Regions from separate parts of the Priestia sp. ST2 genome, predicted to be linked through region 1. Evidence: riboswitches for the same ligand, from Rfam matches in the RefSeq annotation. Region 1 holds a riboswitch; each other region holds the start of a gene.
What was found. A riboswitch is a leader RNA that binds a small molecule or an ion and turns the genes downstream of it on or off. The one in region 1 is predicted to bind S-adenosylmethionine.

Region 1 (3,280 bases):
GTCCTCTTCTTTGGAAGGATTTTGGACGACCTCGAAGAAATTGTTTGTAAAAACAAGAAAGTAGAAAGCTAGGTTCAAAAAAAGAGGCTGGAACAAAAGGGTTTTAGACGAAGTGAAACGAATCATCGATCAAGATGTGTGATTAGTGGTTCGTTTTTTTGTTAAGGCAAACGTAGGTTTCATGTGTATAGGTCTTTCTAGCAGGTGATTGGAGGACAAGACGAAGACTCCTGCGGGAAAAGCGGAACAGGCGAGACCCCACAGGAACGTATGTGACGAGGAGGCTCAGCGACCGCCCGCGGGAAGCGAAGTCTTGTACGGAAATCAACTGCGGTGTCACAAGCGATTCAGCTCATGTATTCCATTTGCCTTTAGAGTGGATTCATTTTGTTATGTCTCAACCTCTTTTGGAAAAATGTGCATAACTCTTAACGAAACCTTGTAGCAGAAGGCTCAGTCAAACGTTATAATAGATAATGAATGATGATATATTCTCTATATTTGTCATATATTTGTATTACATATGTAATTAAAGAAAAACATTCACTTGATATACTGTTTAATGACTTAACTTTATCTTAAAATTTACAGTGAAATGCCTGTTTATAGAGGCTTAGAACATACACAGCAAATGGAGGAGCAATCATGGCAAACGAAAAGATGCAAGAAGGACTTGATCGTTTTATCAATGAAGATTTAAATGACCTTTTAGGTAGACTGTTCCCCTTAATGGACCGGGAGTGTGCCGAAGAAAAAAGAAAGCTTATCGAAACAGCGGTAGAGTACATTTATTCGTCAGGATATCACCAAGGGGCAAAAGATTTAATCGAAACGCACCGAAAAGATGATTACAAATTGTTAAGGCAAAAGTTAGCGTCAGCGCCTCCTAAAAACTAATTTTTTTGAAATTTCTTTTGACAGCATAAATGTAAGGTGTTAAGATGACTCTACATTCAAAATATTATAAACAATTAAAACTCTTATTGAGAGAGGCGGAGGGACTGGCCCTGTGAAGCCCGGCAACCATTTAACATTCTTGTTGAAAAGGTGCTACATCCTGCAAAGCGTACAGCTTTGAAAAATAAGAGAGGATTTCATAGATACTATGCCTCTCTATTCGTGATAGAGAGGCTTTTTATTTTATGTGAATATGTTTTGAATGAACAATTTTATAAAAATGCATCAGGTGCTGTGTAACGAATGTACGCAGCTTAAAAGGGAAGACCGGTGAAAAGCCGGCGCGGTCCCGCCACTGTAATGGGGAGCAACTTATTAACCACTGTTTCATGTTGAAATGGGAAGGGATAGGAAGCGATGAACCTAAGTCAGGAGACCTGCCTGTTGTATGCACTTAAGCTCTACGGGATATAGAGAGGAGTGAGGAATACGTGTTGAGAAAAACAGGCTATCTCAACTTTAGTTAAGTATGCGTATCATCTCTCTTTTCATTTCGAAAAGAGAGATTTTTTAGTTTACCGATAAAAAATATACAGGGAGTGGAAAAAATGAGCAGTGTAAAAAGTTCAAACTTAGGTTATCCAAGAATTGGTGAAAAACGAGAATGGAAAAAAGCGCTTGAGCAGTTTTGGGCAGGAAAACTAGAGAAAGATATCTTTTTGCAGGAAATTGAGTCTCTTCGTCTAGGGCATTTAAAAAAACAGCGTGACGCAGGAATTGAATTGATTCCAGTCGGCGATTTTAGCTTATACGATCACGTGTTAGATACAGCCGCTATGTTTGGTCTAGTGCCAAAGCGCTTTGATTATGACGGGGGACCGGTATCGCTTGAAACGTATTTTGACATCGCGCGAGGAACAAAAGGTGCGGTAGCTTCTACGATGACAAAATGGTTTAACACAAATTATCACTATATCGTACCAGAGCTTGAGGAATGTACGCCGGCACTTGTAGAAAATCGCCCGCTTCAATTTTACAAAGAAGCAAAACAGAAGCTGAATATTGAAGGCAAGCCCGTTATTTTAGGTCCAGTAACATTTGTGAAGCTGTCAAAAGGATATAAAAAAAGTGAGTTTAAAGAAGTAGTTGAACAATTTGTTCCGCTTTATGCAACTATCTTAGCGGAGCTGCAAGCAGAAGGAGTAGAGTGGGTACAAATAGATGAGCCGGTTTTAGCTACAACGCTATCAAAAGAAGACCTGGCGCTTTACAAAGAAGTCTATCAAGCTTTGAAGGAAGCAGCACCGAATGTAAAAGTCATTTTACAAACGTATTTTGACAGCGTTGATTACTATAAAGAAGTCGTGTCTCTTCCTGTTGAAGGAATTGGTTTAGACTTTGTGCATGACCGAGGCGAAAATCTCACTGCCCTTAATAAATATGGTTTTCCAACTGATAAAGTGCTGGCAGCAGGAGTGATTGACGGACGAAACATTTGGCGTGAAAATTTGGACGAGCAGCTTTTAACGATCAGTGAAATTGAAGAAGCCGTATCAAAAGACCGTTTGATTCTTCAGCCTTCATCAAGTCTGCTACATGTTCCTGTCACGGTGAAAAATGAAGAGACGATTGATCCAGTATTGAAAAATGCGCTCTCTTTTGCAGATGAAAAGCTAAAGGAAATTACGCTGTTAACAAAAGCGGTGCAGCAAGGAAAAGAAGCAATAGAAGAAGAAATAAGCGTAAGCAAGCAGGCAATTCAAGCATTAAATGGATCATCTTTTCGAAATTGTCAAGATGTGCAAAAAGAGCTGAAGCAGCTGCACAGCTATAAAGCAGAGCGACAAGCGCCGTTTGACGTACGTCAGCGCGTTCAGCAAGAAGCGTTTCAACTGCCGCTTCTTCCAACGACCACGATTGGAAGCTTTCCGCAAACAAAAGAAGTGCGAAAAGAGCGTCTAAAATGGCGTAAAGGCGAGTTAAGCGATGAAGCATATGAAGCGTACATTAACGAGGAAATAAAAAAATGGATTGAAATTCAAGAAAACATCGGCTTAGATGTCCTTGTGCACGGAGAGTTTGAGCGTACGGATATGGTCGAATACTTCGGTGAGAAATTAGGAGGCTTTCAGTTTACGAAGTTTGGCTGGGTGCAATCTTACGGTTCTCGCTGCGTGAAGCCGCCGCTTATTTACGGAGATGTATCGTATGAGCAGGCGATGACGATCAAAGAAACGGTCTACGCACAGTCTCTAACAAATAAGCCGGTTAAAGGAATGCTGACGGGTCCGATTACGATTTTAAACTGGTCGTTTGTGCGTGATGATATCCCGCGCTACGACGTCGCAAATCAAATTGCGCTTGCTCTTAGAAAAGAAGTAGA
Region 2 (3,280 bases), on a different contig from region 1:
GCAATGAATACCGCTTTGAAGAAGGTTATTCGCAAGAAAATAATAAGTTCTATCAATATACGGATGTACAAAAACAAGGTGAAACGCAAAAATATACAGACTGCGACGAAGAAGCAGGATGGTGCTAAACAGTGGCAACTGCCACTGTTTTTCTTGTCTTATGGAAACAATATGGCCTAAGCTGCTTTTTAAAACAGTTCTTTCTTGCAAATTTCTTTTAAAAAACAGGTGAACTGTGATACATTAACGAATATTGTATAGCATAAAGAAATGATGTTACTATACAACTGACGATTATGGGTGATGAAAATGGGGCTAATTGAAATTGAAAAAGTAATTATTGTCGAAGGGAAATCAGATAAAAAGCGTATCCAAGATATCATTCGAGAACCAATTGAAATTATCTGTACAAACGGTACGATTAGTTTATCAAAGCTGGATGAAATTATTGACTGTACGTTTAACAAAGAGGTATACATACTTGTTGACTCTGATGATTCAGGGAATAAGCTAAGAAAACAATTTAAACGAGAGCTTCCGGAAGCAGAGCATCTATATATTGATAAAATGTACCGAGAGGTTGCTGCCGCCCCTAGACATCACATAGCAACAGTATTACTGAGTGCCAATATCGATGTTAATGCAGAATTTTTAACATAAAAGGAATGAGCAACATGCAAGAATGGAGCGAAAAACAGCTTGAAGATCAGTTAAAAGAAGGACAAAGAACGTTTATCTTTTTCCATACACCTTTTTGCGGGACATGTCAGCTGGCAAAAAAAATGTTAACCGTAGCAGAAGCGATGCTGCCCGGTGTGACCATCGGAATGAGCAATTTAAATTATATGCCTTCAAAAGCAGAAATATTTTCAATTGAAAGTGTACCTTGTTTGATTGAAGTGAAAAATGGCGAAATGGTAAAAAAACTCTATGCGTTTCATTCCATCGAGCACGTACTTGAAGAGCTTCGATAATCAAACGTTTGTTTAAAATGAAGAAATTGAAAGAGAGTGAACCGTTGGGGCTGTTGGAATCTTGGGATATTATCCCAAGAACAAAACCTGTTGACAGCCTATCTGACACATGCTAAAATCACACTCATGAATGTTCATAAATGAATGAATATTTCCCAAAAACAAAATAATTGTTGCGAACTCTTATCAAGAGAGGTGGAGGGACTGAGCCCTGTGAAACCCGGCAACCGTCAGACTAACTGAAATGGTGCCAATTCCTGCAAAGCTATGTGCTTTGAAAGATGAGAGAAAGGATTAAATATCGAGCCTTTCTGTCATGCGCAGAGAGGCTTTTTTGATGGGGAAAATTGTTTTACGGCTTTTTCATCCTATAGGGCAACCTAACATAATTAAGTTTTTACTAAAGAAGGTGAAGAAATATGATTACATTAACAGACGTTACAAAAATTTATCAGGCCAAAAGTGGTCAAATAACAGCTGTTGATAATGTGAATCTAACCGTTAACCAAGGTGAAATTTACGGAATTATTGGTTATAGCGGAGCGGGGAAAAGTTCTTTAATTCGCTTGCTAAACGGGTTAGAAACACCAACGACAGGAACGGTCGAAGTAGCAGGTAATGATATTGGAAAAATTAAAGGCGGAAAACTCAGAAAAGCTAGACAAGAAATTAGTATGGTATTTCAGCACTTTAATATCTTGTGGTCGCGTACGGTGCGAGAAAATATTGCTTTTCCGTTAGAAATAGCAGGGATCTCAAAAGAAAAAAGAATGAAACGAGTAGACGAGCTTATCAAGTTAGTCGGGCTTGAAGGGCGTGAAAATGCTTATCCATCACAGCTTAGCGGTGGACAAAAGCAGCGTGTTGGTATTGCTCGAGCGCTAGCCAATAACCCAAAAGTATTGCTGTGTGATGAAGCAACATCAGCGCTTGATCCTCAAACGACAGATTCCATTTTAGATCTGTTAGTAGATATTAATGAGAAGCTAGGGTTAACCATTGTATTGATTACTCATGAAATGCACGTTATTCGTAAAATTTGTCATCGGGTAGCCGTTATGGAAAATGGGGCAGTGGTAGAAGAAGGACAAGTGCTAGAAGTATTCAGAAAACCTAAGCAGCCGATTACAAAACGGTTCGTTCAACAGATTTCTGAACCAGAAGAAACGTTTGAAACAATTGAACAAGTACAGGGGTTATATCCAAGCGGGCAAATTATTCAGCTTACGTTTGTTGGCGGAAAAGCAGAGCAACCGCTCATTACAACGATTTTAAAACAGTTTGATGTAACGATTAATATTTTGCAAGGAAAGATTTCTCATACACAAACAGGTTCATACGGGACGTTGTTCGTTCATTTAGACGGAGAATTAACAGAAGTTGAAAAAGTCATTGCATACATTCATGAGCAGCAGGTAGAAGTGGAGGTAATGACAAATGCTTGAGAAACTATTTCCGAACGTTATTTTAGATGATTTTATTCAAGCGACAAATGAAACACTATATATGACGGCTATTTCAGTTATAGCCACGTTTGTTCTAGGTATTTTATTGGGCTTGCTTTTATTTTTAACGTCCAAAGGACAGCTCTGGCAAAACAAACCTTTATATGCCATTGTGTCAGCAGTTGTAAATATCTTTCGTTCCATTCCATTCATTATTTTAATTGTTTTACTGATTCCATTTACCAAAGCATTGGTAGGAAGTATTTTAGGCGCTAATGCAGCGTTACCTGCTTTAATTGTGGGAGCAGCACCATTTTATGCGCGTCTTGTAGAAATTGGTCTGCGTGAAATTGATAAAGGTGTTATTGAAGCTGCTAAATCAATGGGAGCAACAACAAGCACTATTATCTTTAAAGTGCTGTTACCTGAATCGCTGCCAGCTTTAATTTCTGGTTTGACGGTAACGACGATTGCGCTAGTCGGCTATACGGCAATGGCGGGTGTGATTGGAGCTGGAGGTCTTGGGAACCTTGCATATTTAGAAGGATTCCAGCGCAGTCATAATGATGTAACGCTAGCTGCTACGATCTTAATTTTGATTATTGTATTTATTATCCAACTTATTGGAGATGCGATTACTGCAAAAATTGATAAAAGATAAAGGGAGGATTATTTATTATGAAAAAATGGCTTTCGGCTTTAGCACTAACATCTGCGCTAGTAGTAGGATTAGCTGCATGTGGATCTAACAATGGATCAAAAGATGAAAAGAAAATTGTTGTGGGTGCATCTAATACGCCTCATGCTGAAATTTTAGAACAAGCAAAACCGATTTTAGAAAAACAAGGAATCGACTTAGAA
Region 3 (3,280 bases), on a different contig from region 1:
TGCCCGTACGTTTGACAAAATCTCTTGTACAAACGGATCATCATGTGAACAAACGGCCGGATAAAAAGGCGGCGTAAAAAATAAGACCATCATCGGAGCTGCTTCTTTACATAAACCAGCTAAAGAGTTTACTAATTTAATGGTTTTATTTCTGTCATCCTCCTCTTGTGCCAAAAGTGCTGCTTCCATTTCGTGCACATATTTTTCTCCGTGCTGTTTGACTGCATGAGTATAAAGTTCTTCATACGTCCATACGTTCACGTCAAGAGATGAACCCTCCATTCCCTCAGCGTACTGCCTAGCGGCTTTATTATAATGTTTTTTTACATTTAAAGCTGCTTTTTCAGCCGATTTCAACAGCAGATCTGTTACTTCTTTAAGAGAGCGGTTTAACATAAATAAATTAAATAATACAACGGCAGAGTGCGGAACTTGAACTGAATACTCTTCTTTTAAATCTTTTTGTATCAGCACCGTAGGAGGTGGACTCGTTTCATCTCTTACTTTTTCGCAAAAATCAACGTTTAATTCTATTTCTTTTGTTAAATAAGAAGCTAGTAAATTAGCATTTAAACCAGCTAGCGGTTCCCCTACATGAGTTTCTTTTCCATAACACAAAAAGCTTGGCATGATTTTTCCAATCGATCCTGAGTACACATAGTTCGTTTGATCTCCAGGATAGCGGCTGAACACCGGTTCTGCATTTAGCATGAGAGAAAAATCCAGCTGATGTTTGCGGGCAAGTTCCAAAAGAACAGGCACTGCTTTTCTCATCCCAAGCGAATTTACTTCTTCATCCGGTACCGACAGCAGCAGGATGTTTCCGTCAAACTCTCCGTTGCATGCTCGTTCAACCATACTGATATGCAGGGCAATGCCTGCTTTCATGTCCATCGTTCCTCGTCCAAAAAGCCAGTCTCCTTTTATCATATCTTTTTGTACGTGCGCCGGAACTTGTTCCATATGGTTATAAAAAGTACGTGTTAATGTATCAGCGTGAAAAGCATCCTTTTTCCACTGTCCATAATCTTGTACATCCACTACATCGTAATGACTTACTAGTACAACTGTTTTGTTCGTATTTTTCCCTTGAACAAAAGCTGTAACAATCGATCGCCCGTCTCCTGTTGAATGAAGCTCGACTTGCTCATTTTTTTGAAAGTAAGGCAGCTTCAATAAATACGATGCTATCGATTCAGCCATTTCCACTTCTGCCATCGTTCCTGTCACGCTAGGTATAGAAACCAATTCGCTTACAAGTTTTTTTAACTGTTCTTTTGTTTGATACAAAGATGTTTTGTTCGACATACCCTTCATCTCTTTCCTTTTTCTAAATTTTCTATCAAACAAAACCATTCGTCAATCCCTTTGACAGAGACCCTTTCATCCTATCCCTATGTATCATAGTATGGCGCTGTCTTTACGCACATGATAAAAAAAGAGTGCGCGGCTAGGGATAGCACCGCACACTCTTTTTTACTTTTGGTCATCTTCTAAAAAGTCTAGGATACGATCAATAAGCTGTTCGCTTCCTGCATCGTTTCCGTGTTCAAGAGACATTTCCATTTCAATGCTCCTTTCATAAAATATTCTTGTTTTATAACATACCACAATTCATTTCGAATGTAACCTTTAATTTGTGTAAAAATTTCGACAATTTATGATTAATTTTAAAACCTAGCGAGTATTGATTATACCCACCAGATTCTTTGCTTGTCAAAAACCATGCTTTCTATTTAAAAACACTTAAAAAATAGAGGCGCGAGCAGACTTCTTCTATAAAAGACAGCCTACTCGCTCAAGCTTGGAACAGCATGATGAATAAATTTCTAGTTCATTTGCTTTTTGTATATCTTTAATATCTATGCCTACAGCATATGTACGAACATGGTTTTCGACCACAATTTCATAAAATGTTTCTAACTCACGATAAGCTACTTGATAATGCTTTCCTAATAATTTCACTGCTTCCTTTAATGCTTTCTCTCCTGTATGTGCTGCAACTGCTGTATGACTCATAAAACCCTCTCCTTTTAGAAAAATAAAAAAAACTCATTTTGCTTTGATGCAAAATGAGTTTTTCACCCGTTTTATCACCCAAAGCACATGCTTTGCTGGTAGGAGCACCTTACATTCGTAGGTTGCTGTGGAGTCAAAGAGCCAGATCTCTCGTCCACTCGTGATAACTTTTTAATTTAAAATTTATTTTATCAAACAATTCCATCCGCGTAAATAGAAAAATAAAAATATTTTAATTTTTTCGGTAATGGAATGAATTCAAAAAATGAAAGCTTAGATTAGCAAAATAAGAAGCTGCTACAAGTAATGCCTCTTCATTTAATGAAAAAGAAGGATGGTGCCATTCATATTCTCCAGCTGTACCCATCCATACAAAAAATCCTGGTACATGCTGCTGATATACGGCAAAATCTTCTCCTCCAGGCGATTGTTCAGCTTCTACGACTTGATAACTAAGATCCTCTGCCGCTTTAATAGCCAGTTTTTCCAGCTTATCATCATTGTTGACTACAGGAAGATATGGATACCATTTAACGTCTACTGAAGCCCCGAAAGCTGCGCCAATCCCTTCAGCAGTTCGTTTCATAAGAGCCGGTATTTTTTCTCTCGCTTCTTCTTGAAAGGTACGCACCGTTCCTTCAAGCGTTACTTTGTCAGGAATGACGTTCCACGAGCTCCCTCCGTGGATTTGAGTTATGCTGACAACAACATTTTGAAAGGGGCTGAGATTACGGCTGACAATGGTTTGTAAACTAGTAACAATTTGACCAGCAGCAGCAATCGGATCTATTGTTTTTTCAGGAATACCCGCGTGACCTCCTACTCCTTTGACGTCAATTTCAAAACGATCAACGCTTGCCATTAAAGGTCCCGGTTTGATCCCAATGGTTCCTACAGGAAGATCCGGTTTGTTATGCATCCCAAATATCGCTTCCACTCCTTCGAGCACACCTTTTTCAACTAGCATTTTTGCCCCTGAAGCCGTTTCTTCGGCTGGCTGAAAGATAAATCGAATCGTACCGCAAAGCTCCTGCTGACGCTCTTTAAGAAGGATAGCTGCTCCGATTATAGAAGCCGTATGAAAATCATGGCCGCACGCGTGCATAACACCGTTCACTTCAGAAGCAAATGGCAGATTGGTTTTTTCTTCAATTGGCAGCGCATCAATATCAGCTCGAATAGCGATAGTAGGTCCCGGCTTTCCTCCTACAATTTCTGCTACTGTCCCTACGTCTAATTGGAATGCATCCGCTATAGAAAT

Region 2: another riboswitch for S-adenosylmethionine. It lies ahead of AC0KUU_RS21780 (methionine ABC transporter ATP-binding protein); the one in region 1 lies ahead of metE (5-methyltetrahydropteroyltriglutamate--homocysteine S-methyltransferase).
Region 3: another riboswitch for S-adenosylmethionine. It lies ahead of AC0KUU_RS14300 (hypothetical protein); the one in region 1 lies ahead of metE (5-methyltetrahydropteroyltriglutamate--homocysteine S-methyltransferase).

Annotation. Positions count from the first base shown of each region.
Region 1 is NZ_JBVVNT010000004.1:655,828-659,107, reverse strand. Features, by position in the region: gene AC0KUU_RS20905 (metallophosphoesterase family protein) at 1-50, shown strand, start outside; gene AC0KUU_RS20900 (hypothetical protein) at 646-897, shown strand; SAM riboswitch class I at 978-1,088, shown strand; cobalamin riboswitch at 1,168-1,356, shown strand; gene metE (5-methyltetrahydropteroyltriglutamate--homocysteine S-methyltransferase) at 1,506-3,280, shown strand, end outside.
Region 2 is NZ_JBVVNT010000005.1:65,969-69,248, reverse strand. Features, by position in the region: gene AC0KUU_RS21795 (YusG family protein) at 1-128, shown strand, start outside; gene AC0KUU_RS21790 (toprim domain-containing protein) at 310-660, shown strand; gene AC0KUU_RS21785 (thioredoxin family protein) at 675-974, shown strand; SAM riboswitch class I at 1,155-1,262, shown strand; gene AC0KUU_RS21780 (methionine ABC transporter ATP-binding protein) at 1,394-2,419, shown strand; gene AC0KUU_RS21775 (methionine ABC transporter permease) at 2,412-3,080, shown strand; gene AC0KUU_RS21770 (MetQ/NlpA family ABC transporter substrate-binding protein) at 3,098-3,280, shown strand, end outside.
Region 3 is NZ_JBVVNT010000003.1:354,428-357,707, forward strand. Features, by position in the region: gene AC0KUU_RS14295 (M20/M25/M40 family metallo-hydrolase) at 1-1,308, opposite strand, end outside; gene AC0KUU_RS14300 (hypothetical protein) at 1,777-2,019, opposite strand; SAM riboswitch class I at 2,088-2,189, opposite strand; gene AC0KUU_RS14305 (amidohydrolase) at 2,252-3,280, opposite strand, start outside.